DNA from 3 places in the Erwinia sorbitola genome. Region 2 is predicted to be linked to each of the others. Evidence: predicted binding sites of a transcription regulator. Region 2 holds the regulator's gene; each other region holds the start of a gene.

Region 1 (3,284 bases), 430 kb from region 2:
TTGATGTGTTGCCTGCCGATACCGATAACTGCTATCAGCCCGATGCCGAACTGGTGGGTGATATCGCCGCCACTCTGGACAAACTGACCGCACGTATTACCGCGCCGCTTATTCTCAGTTCCCAGTCGGCAGCGATTTTGCAGGATCGTCAACAGCAGCGCGAACTGCTGGCGTTGCGCGGTCACCAGCTGAATCAATTCGCCCTGCATCCGTTACGGATCGTACGTGCGATGCAGGACATTATTAATAGTGACGTTACGCTGACGGTTGATATGGGGAGTTTCCATATATGGATCGCCCGTTACCTTTACAGCTTCCGGGCGCGTCAGATCATGATCTCTAACGGCCAGCAAACCATGGGTGTTGCGTTGCCCTGGGCCATCGGTGCCTGGCTGGTGGATCCGTCACGCAAAGTGGTGTCTGTTTCCGGCGACGGTGGTTTTCTGCAATCAAGTATGGAGCTGGAAACTGCGGTGCGTCTGGGGGCTAACCTGCTGCATATCATCTGGGTTGATGAGTGCTACAACATGGTAGCGATGCAGGAAGAGAAGAAATATAACCGGGTTTCCGGGGTGAAATTCGGTCCGATTGATTTTAAAGCTTACGCGGAGTCCTTTGGCGCTGCCGGATTTGCTGTGGAAAGTGCCGGGATGCTGGAACCGACGCTGCGTAAAGCGATGGATGTGCAGGGGCCGGCGGTAGTGGCGATACCGGTTGATTACGCCGACAACCATCTGCTGATGGGTCAGCTGCATCTCAGTCAGATCTTGTGAACGTGGTAATTCCGTCAACGACAAGGAGTGAAGAATATGAAAAATAAAGTAGCCCTGGTGACTGGTGCCGGCCAGGGGATAGGCAGAGCAATAGCCCTGCGCCTGGCAAAAGATGGCTTCGCGGTAGCCGTTGCCGATTTTAATCAAGAGACCGCTCGCAAGGTCGCTGATGAGATCGCTCATACCGGCCGTAAAGCGGTGGCTGTAACGGTAGATGTCTCTAATCGTGAGCAATTTTTTGCCGCGGTTGAAAAAGCACGTACTGCACTGGGCGGTTTTGATGTCATCGTTAATAACGCTGGTGTGGCACCGACCACTCTGATTGAAGAGATCACCCCCGAAATCGTCGATAAAGTCTACGGTGTGAATGTTAAAGGGGTGATCTGGGGCATGCAGGCGGCAATTAAAGCCTTTAAGGCTGAAGGGCACGGCGGCAAAATTATTAATGCGTCATCCCAGGCCGGACATGTCGGTAATCCTGAACTGGCTGTGTACAGTTCGAGTAAGTTTGCCGTGCGCGGGCTGACGCAGACCGCAGCCCGTGACCTCGCTCACCTTGGGATCACTGTTAACGGCTATTGCCCCGGTATCGTGAAAACCCCGATGTGGGAAGAGATCGATCGCCAGGTTTCAGAAGCGGCAGGTAAACCACTGGGCTACGGTACCGCAGAGTTTGCGAAAAATATCACGCTGGGCCGCCTGTCTGAGCCTGAAGATGTCGCTGCCTGCGTCGCCTTCCTGGCCGGGCCAGACTCAGACTATATGACCGGGCAGTCACTGTTAATCGACGGTGGTATGGTCTTTAATTAATTCCTTCCTGGCCCTTTACCGGTAACATAAAAGGGCCATTTTCAGCCTTAAAACAAATCCTCCCCCAGCGTCAGCGAAACGTTTCGATGGCGATCACATTTTCAGCACATGGTGATTGTGTTCCCCCGGCCATTTCTTACACTGCCAATCAGCGAAACGTTTCGCTCTGGAGTGAATAATGAAAAAAGGCACCTTACTGAATTCTGATATCTCATCCGTGATTGCACGTCTCGGCCATACCGACAGCATTGTCATTGGTGATGCCGGGCTGCCAATTCCACAGGGGCCGCAGCGCATCGATCTGGCTATCACCCATGGAATTCCGACGTTTTTACAGGTCGCCAGGGCGGTCACCAGCGAGATGCAGGTTGAGAGTGCCATCATTGCGGAAGAGATTAAGCAGCACAATCCGCAGCTTCTTAGTGACCTGCTCGCTCTGCTCGACTTACTGCAACAACACCAGGGTAATACCATTGACATTCGTTATGTCAGTCACGAACAGTTCAAACAACAAACTCAGCGTAGTCATGCCGTCATTCGCAGCGGGGAGTGTTCTCCGTATGCGAATGTCATCCTGACCGCTGGCGTGACCTTCTGAGGCTGTTATGCAACCTTTACTGCAATTAAAAGGCATCGATAAGGCCTTCCCGGGCGTTAAAGCGCTATCGGGTGCGGCACTCTCCGTCTACCCTGGCCGTGTGATGGCGCTGGTAGGTGAGAATGGCGCGGGTAAATCGACCATGATGAAAGTACTGACCGGGATTTATGCCCGTGATGCGGGTACTTTTTCATGGCTGGGTCAGGAAACCACGTTCAGCGGGCCAAAAGAGTCTCAGGAAGCGGGTATCGGCATTATTCACCAGGAACTTAACCTGATCCCTCAGTTGAGCATTGCTGAAAACATCTTTCTCGGACGTGAATTTGTTAACCGCTTTGGCCGTATCCAGTGGAAAAAGATGTATGCCGAAGCTGATACGCTGCTGAAACGTCTTAATCTGCGCTTCAGTAGTCATAAGCTGGTGGGGGATCTGTCGATCGGCGACCAGCAGATGGTGGAGATTGCCAAAGTACTGAGCTTTGAATCCAAAGTGATCGTGATGGACGAACCGACGGATGCGCTGACAGATACCGAAACAGCTTCACTGTTCCGGGTTATCAACGAGCTTAAGGCGCAGGGCTGCGGCATTGTTTACATCTCTCATCGCATGAAAGAGATTTTCGAGGTCTGCGACGATGTCACCATTTTCCGCGACGGCCAGTTTATCGCAGAACGTGAAGTGGCCACGCTGACGGAAGAGTCGCTGATTGAAATGATGGTGGGCCGCAAGCTGGAAGAGCAGTATCCGCGCCTGGATAAAGCACCGGGCGAGGTGCGACTGAAAGTTGAGCATCTCAGCGGTTCCGGCGTTGAGGACGTGAGTTTTACCCTGCGTAAGGGTGAAATTTTGGGTGTGGCCGGGCTGATGGGCGCAGGCCGTACCGAACTGATGAAAGTGCTGTATGGCGCTCTGTCGCGCAGCGCGGGTAACGTTACGCTGGATGGTAAACCTATCGTTTCCCGTACCCCGGAAGAGGGGCTGGCTAACGGCATCGTCTATATCTCGGAAGACCGTAAACGCGACGGGCTGGTGCTGGGCATGTCGGTGAAAGAGAACATGTCCCTGACGGCACTTAACTATTTTAGTTACGGTGCAGGCCGCC
Region 2 (3,284 bases):
GGGTTAACGGGCCAAACTTTGCCAGTTCAGCGGCAACATAATCTGCCGTTCCCTGCTCATGAAAAGAGAGTTCAGCGTTTGCGTGAATATGACGCCGCCATTGCAGTACCTTTGATGTGACATCGTGAATTAAACTCTCAGTATTCATCAGTGCTCCTTGATTGGTTGCAAGGTTAAGACCACAAACCAGACAACCCGGACGTTCGTTTAACCAGCCCGCAGGCCAGCAAGAAAGAAAGCAAAACAAGGAAAAATATACTGCTGGAGTCATCCACTCGCTGTGGCGTGAAATGCGGGTAGTTACCGTTCCGCATGATGTGCAGAAAATTGGCTATCAAAGGGGACAAATCGAAACAGGGAGGGGAAGATCACGGCAAGCTGCATCAGTTTCGGGCGGCCTGATAAGACCGCCGATTGGATTAAATCATCACTATCAGGTCAGCTCTATCACTTCATAGCTGTGGGTGATCTCCACGCTTTTCCCCAGCATAATCGCCACTGAGCAATATTTCTCTGCGGAGAGATCGACCGCACGTGATACCGCTTTATCGCCCAGAGCCTTGCCGCTGACAATAAAGTGCAGGTTGATATGGGTGAAAATGCGTGGAGCCTCTTCACGGCGTTCTGACGTCAGTTTAACCTCACAGTCGGCGACATCGTTACGGCCTTTCTGCAAAATAGACACCACGTCGATAGCACTACAGCCCCCGGCCGCCATCAGCACCATTTCCATCGGGCTGGGAGCTTTATCCCCTGCATTTCCATCCATCAGAATCTGATGGCCTGAGGAGGATTCTCCCAAAAACGTCATTCCTTCAACCCACTTAACTCGTGCATGCATCGCAAAATCCTCTCATTGAACCAGTGCAGAAAGAGTACGCTGCGCTAACAAAAACGGCAACGCCGCCGTTTTACAACTATGCTGAAGCGAGACAACAGAAGACAGTCTTGTAAAGCTGTGCTACAAACGAGGCTGCAATATTTTACTGGCATGAGAATGCACAGTAAAAACGGGACGACAGCTCGAGCCATGCTCCTAACAGAGGCCCGTACAAATTTCCTATGGGAACGCTTGACTATTTCAACGCCTGGCAGGGATTTAGCCCTGTATATCCAGCCTCCTCGCGCAGCAGTTCGGCGGCAACGCCTCTGTCACTCGTAGATGAAGGGTATATTTAGGCACGATTACAACAGAGGATAACAGCGAATGGTTCTCGGCAAACCGCAAACAGACCCTACTCTCGAATGGTTCCTGTCTCATTGCCATATTCACAAATATCCATCCAAAAGCACTCTGATTCATCAGGGTGAGAAGGCGGAAACCCTCTACTATATCGTTAAAGGATCGGTAGCGGTGTTAATCAAGGATGAAGAAGGCAAAGAGATGATCCTCTCCTACCTCAACCAGGGCGACTTTATTGGCGAACTGGGTCTCTTTGAAGAGGGGCAGGAGCGTAGTGCGTGGGTACGTGCGAAAACAGCCTGTGAAGTGGCTGAAATTTCCTATAAAAAATTCCGTCAGTTGATTCAGGTGAATCCTGACATTCTGATGCGCCTGTCTTCACAGATGGCGCGTCGCCTGCAAGTCACCTCAGAGAAAGTGGGTAACTTAGCTTTCCTTGATGTGACCGGACGCATCGCCCAGACGTTACTGAATCTGGCGAAACAACCGGATGCCATGACTCACCCGGATGGTATGCAGATTAAAATCACCCGTCAGGAGATCGGCCAGATCGTCGGCTGCTCCCGTGAAACCGTAGGTCGTATTCTGAAAATGCTGGAAGATCAGAACCTGATCTCCGCACATGGTAAAACCATCGTTGTTTACGGCACACGTTAACCGGCTCTGAACCCACGGCGCGACCCCCTGTCGCGCCGTTTTTATTTGGTGTGGCTCATGTGGCGGAGAATCATCTATCATCCCGAAGTGAACTATGCACTCAGGCAGACGCTGGTGCTCTGTTTACCTGTGGCGATCGGCTGGATGCTCGGCCATCTGCAAAACGGCCTGCTGTTCTCTTTAGTTCCTGCCTGCTGTAACAATGCTGGTCTTGATACCCCGCACAAGCGTTTCTTTAAACGCCTGATCGTCGGAGGCTGCCTGTTTGCCTTCAGCAGCTTTTTGATTCAATACGCTGGTGCCGAAGGGGTTCCCCTACCGCTGATCCTGCTGGTGATGGCGCTACTGCTTGGCGTCACCGGTGAGATCAGCCCGCTGCACGCACGTCTGCTTCCCGCATCGCTGATTGCCGCTATCTTCACCCTCAGCCTGGCCGGACGCATGCCAATGTGGCAGCCGCCGCTGCTCTATATTCTTGGCACTGTCTGGTACGGCGCTTTTAACTGGTTCTGGTTCAGGCTGTGGAAAGAGCAGCCGATGCGTGAAACACTCAGCCTGCTGTATCGGGAACTTGCCGACTATTGCGAAGCCAAATATAGCCTGCTTACCCGGCTTACCGACCCGCAAACTGCCTTGCCACCGCTGCTGGCGCGCCAGCAAAAAGCCGTCGATCTGATTAATACCTGCTACCAACAGATGCATATGCTTTCGGCCAGCCGCGATAGCCACTACCAGCGTCTGACACGGGCATTTCAGGTGGCGCTTGATTTACAGGAGCATATAGCGGTCAGCCTGCATCAGCCGGAGGAGGTGCAGAAGCTGGTGGAGCAGAGCCACGCCGAGGCGGTGATCCGCTGGAATGCGCAAACCATCGCCGCCCGCCTGCGCGTGCTGGCCGACGACATTCTCTACCACCGTTTTCCAGAGCGTTTCACCATGGAGAAACAGCTTCAGGCACTGGAGAAGATCTCCCGTCAGCATCCGGATAATCCGGTCGGCCACTTCTGCTACTACCACTTCAGCCGCATCGCCCGCGTGCTGCGTACCCAGCGTCCACTGTACCGCCGTGACCTGATGGCCGATCGCCAGCGCCGCCTGCCGCTGCTTCCTGCGTTGAAAAATTACCTGTCGTTAAAATCTTCAGCCCTGCGCACTGCCGCGCGTTATGCGGTGATGCTGGCCTTTGCCAGTTCACTGGCGCTGTTCTTCAACCTGCCAAAACCTTACTGGGTACTGATGACAGTGATGTTTGTCAGCCTCAACGGCTACAGTGCAACCCGGGTACGGATTCAGCACAGGGCTTTGGGAACGCTGGCCGGGCTGGCGATTGCTGCCGTGACTCTCGGCCTGCATGCGCCAGAGTCCTGGATATTACTGGTGATGCTGCTGATCACCCTGGTGAGCTATCTGTTTATCCGCAAGTTTTACGGCTGGGCAACGGTGG
Region 3 (3,284 bases), 1.2 Mb from region 2:
ATTATGCGCCAGTTAGGCGAAATGGTAGTAGAAGAGCCGGTTGCCGGCAGCTTTAGCCACTTTGCTTATAAATACTGGGGCAATTTTGCCGGTTTTGCTTCAGGCTGGAACTACTGGGTGCTGTATGTGCTGGTGGCGATGGCAGAGCTGACCGCCGTCGGTAAATATATCCAGTTCTGGTATCCCGAGATCCCAACCTGGATGTCTGCTGCTGTGTTCTTCGTGCTGATCAACGCCATCAACCTGACCAACGTGAAAGTGTTTGGTGAGATGGAGTTCTGGTTTGCCATCATTAAAGTCGTTGCCGTAGTGGCAATGATCCTGTTCGGCGGCTGGCTGCTGTTCAGCGGCACCGGCGGTCCGCAGGCGAGCGTGCGTAACCTGTGGGAACAGGGCGGTTTCCTGCCTAATGGCTTTAGCGGATTAATGATGATGATGGCGATCATCATGTTCTCCTTCGGCGGTCTTGAGCTGGTGGGGATTACCGCAGCTGAAGCAGATAACCCGGAAACCAGCATTCCGAAGGCGACCAACCAGGTTATCTATCGCATTCTGATTTTCTATGTTGGCTCACTGGCGGTGCTGCTGTCGCTGATGCCGTGGACGCGTGTAACCGCAGATACCAGCCCGTTCGTATTGATTTTCCACGAGCTGGGTGATGCGCTGGTTGCCAACGCCCTTAACGTCGTTATCCTTACGGCCGCGCTGTCGGTGTACAACAGCTGCGTTTACTGTAACAGCCGTATGCTGTTTGGCCTGGCTCAACAGGGGAACGCCCCTAAAGCCCTGCTGAAAGTTGACCGTCGTGGTGTGCCGGTCATCTCCATCATGTTCTCAGCAATCGCCACTGCCCTGTGCGTACTGCTCAACTACCTGATGCCGGGCGAGGCCTTTGGCCTGCTGATGGCGCTGGTGGTATCAGCCCTGGTGATCAACTGGGCGATGATCAGCCTGGCGCATATGAAATTCCGCCGTAAGAAAGATCAGCAGGGTGTTAAAACCCGCTTCCCTGCGCTGTTCTACCCATTGGGTAACTGGATCTGCCTGCTGTTTATGGCCGGTATTCTGGTACTGATGGCGATGACTCCGGGGATGGCAATCTCCGTCTGGCTGATCCCGGTATGGGTATTAATCCTCGCCGTAGGCTACTGGATTAAAAACCGCACGCAGCGTTCGTAATCATCAAACCTGCTTCTGATTCGGCCAGCACGCGCTGGCCGAATTGTTATCTGCTTCACACTTTCCTCTCCCCAGGCGTTTTGTCCATCTCTGCGACGTATTGCACCTGCGCACAGCTTTCAATAAGCGTGAATACTCTCGATTACAAATGATAAGCGGGAGAATTATCCATGAAGGGCACAAAGCTCTCAGTCAGAGAGAAAATTGGTTACGGAATGGGCGATGCCGGATGCAATATGATCGGCGGCGCCATCATGCTTTTTCTTAACTATTTCTACACTGACGTCTTCGGTCTTGCACCAGCGCTGGTGGGGATTCTGCTGTTATCGGTCAGGGTAATCGATGCGGTGACTGATCCGATTATGGGGGCAATTGCCGACCGAACTAAAAGCCGCTGGGGGCGCTTCCGCCCATGGCTGCTGTGGATCTCCCTGCCTTATGTTCTGTTCAGCGTACTGATGTTCACCACGCCGGACTGGACATATAACAGCAAAGTAATTTGGGCGTTTGTAACCTACTTTCTGATGTCACTGACCTATACCGCTATTAATATCCCCTACTGCTCTCTGGGCGGGGTGATTACCAGCGACCCGGGCGAGCGTGTCTCCTGCCAGTCGTACCGCTTTGTGATGGTTGGTGTTGCCACCCTGATCCTGTCACTGACATTATTACCGCTGGCGGAATGGTTCGGCGGTGACAACAAAGCGCGCGGTTACCAGATGTCCATGGGTGTGATGGCGCTGGTGGCCCTGCTGATGTTCCTGTTTTGCTTTGCCACGGTACGTGAGCGTATCCGTCCGGCGGTACCCAGCAATGACGATCTGAAAGCTGACCTGCGCGACGTCTGGAAAAACGATCAGTGGGTACGCATCCTCCTGCTGACCTTCTGCAACGTCTGCCCGGGCTTTATCCGTATGGCAGCCACCATGTATTACGTCACCTGGGTAATGCAGCAGTCAACTCACTTCGCCACGCTGTTTATCAGCCTGGGTGTGGTGGGCATGATGATAGGCAGTACGCTGGCGAAAATACTCACCGACCGCTGGTGTAAGTTGAAAGTGTTCTTTTGGACAAACATCGTACTGGCAATATTTTCCGGAGGCTTTTACTTCCTTGACCCGCACGCAACGGTATTGGTACTGGTGATGTACTTCCTGCTGAATATTCTGCACCAGATCCCTTCACCGCTGCACTGGTCACTGATGGCCGACGTTGATGATTACGGCGAGTGGAAAACCGGCAAACGCATTACCGGTATCAGCTTTTCCGGCAACCTGTTCTTCCTGAAAGTCGGACTGGCCGTAGCGGGTGCAATGGTTGGCTTTCTCCTCTCCTGGTATGGCTACGACGCCGGAGCGAAACAGCAAAGCCCGGCAGCGCTGAACGGTATCGTTCTGCTGTTTACCGTTATCCCGGCGGTCGGTTACCTGATCACCGCTGGCGTGGTACGCCTGCTGAAAGTAGATCGCAAAATGATGCTGCAAATTCAGCAGGATCTGGAGCATCGCCGCAATAATTACCAGGAACTGAACGATTATAAGAACAGCAAAGAGCTGAAAATTAAACCACAAGGAGCCGCACGATGAGCCACTGGCCTAACCCGTTAATTGAACAGCGCGCCGATCCCTTTATTCTGCGCCATCAGGGGAGCTACTACTTTATCGCTTCGGTGCCGGAGTATGACCGGCTGGAGATCCGCCGTGCCACCACCCTGGCAGGGCTGGCAGAGGCTGAAGCGGTGGTAGTCTGGCGTAAACCCGAACGCGGGCCAATGAGCGCGCTGATTTGGGCACCGGAACTGCATATTATTGATGGACAGTGGGTGATCTATTTTGCGGCGGCACCGTCAAAAGAGATTAAACAGGGGCTGTTTCAGCACCGCATGTTTGTCCTTACCTGCGATGATGCCGACCCACTCAGCGGCGAATGGATCGAACGCGGGCAGATTCAAACGCCCATCGACAGCTTCGCGCTGGATGCTACCCACTTCGTCCATCAGGGGAAAAACTGGTATCTGTGGGCGCAGAAAGATCCGGCGATTCCGGGCAATTCCAACCTCTACCTGGCAGAGCTGGCGACACCATGGCAAATTAAAGGCCAGCCGG

What was found. Region 2 encodes CRP, which controls carbon source genes, mostly activating them, when cyclic AMP is high. Its sites were predicted from a motif close to ATGTGANNNNNNTCACAT; they were not measured.
Region 1: rbsD (D-ribose pyranase) is a predicted target of CRP. The motif match lies at 1,665-1,682, and genes of this name have one in related genera.
Region 3: GN242_RS17485 (glycoside-pentoside-hexuronide (GPH):cation symporter) is a predicted target of CRP. The motif match lies at 1,223-1,240, and genes of this name have one in related genera.

Annotation. Positions count from the first base shown of each region.
Region 1 covers NZ_CP046509.1:4,649,193-4,652,476, reverse strand. The annotation lists gene alsS (acetolactate synthase AlsS) at 1-773, shown strand, start outside; gene GN242_RS21115 ((S)-acetoin forming diacetyl reductase) at 810-1,583, shown strand; gene rbsD (D-ribose pyranase) at 1,762-2,181, shown strand; gene rbsA (ribose ABC transporter ATP-binding protein RbsA) at 2,189-3,284, shown strand, end outside.
Region 2 covers NZ_CP046509.1:381,460-384,743, reverse strand. The annotation lists gene GN242_RS01635 (amidohydrolase) at 1-148, opposite strand, end outside; gene GN242_RS01630 (OsmC family protein) at 434-841, opposite strand; gene crp (cAMP-activated global transcriptional regulator CRP) at 1,208-1,840, shown strand; gene GN242_RS01620 (YccS/YhfK family putative transporter) at 1,898-3,284, shown strand, end outside.
Region 3 covers NZ_CP046509.1:3,837,666-3,840,949, forward strand. The annotation lists gene aroP (aromatic amino acid transporter AroP) at 1-1,179, shown strand, start outside; gene GN242_RS17485 (glycoside-pentoside-hexuronide (GPH):cation symporter) at 1,350-2,765, shown strand; gene GN242_RS17490 (glycoside hydrolase family 43 protein) at 2,762-3,284, shown strand, end outside.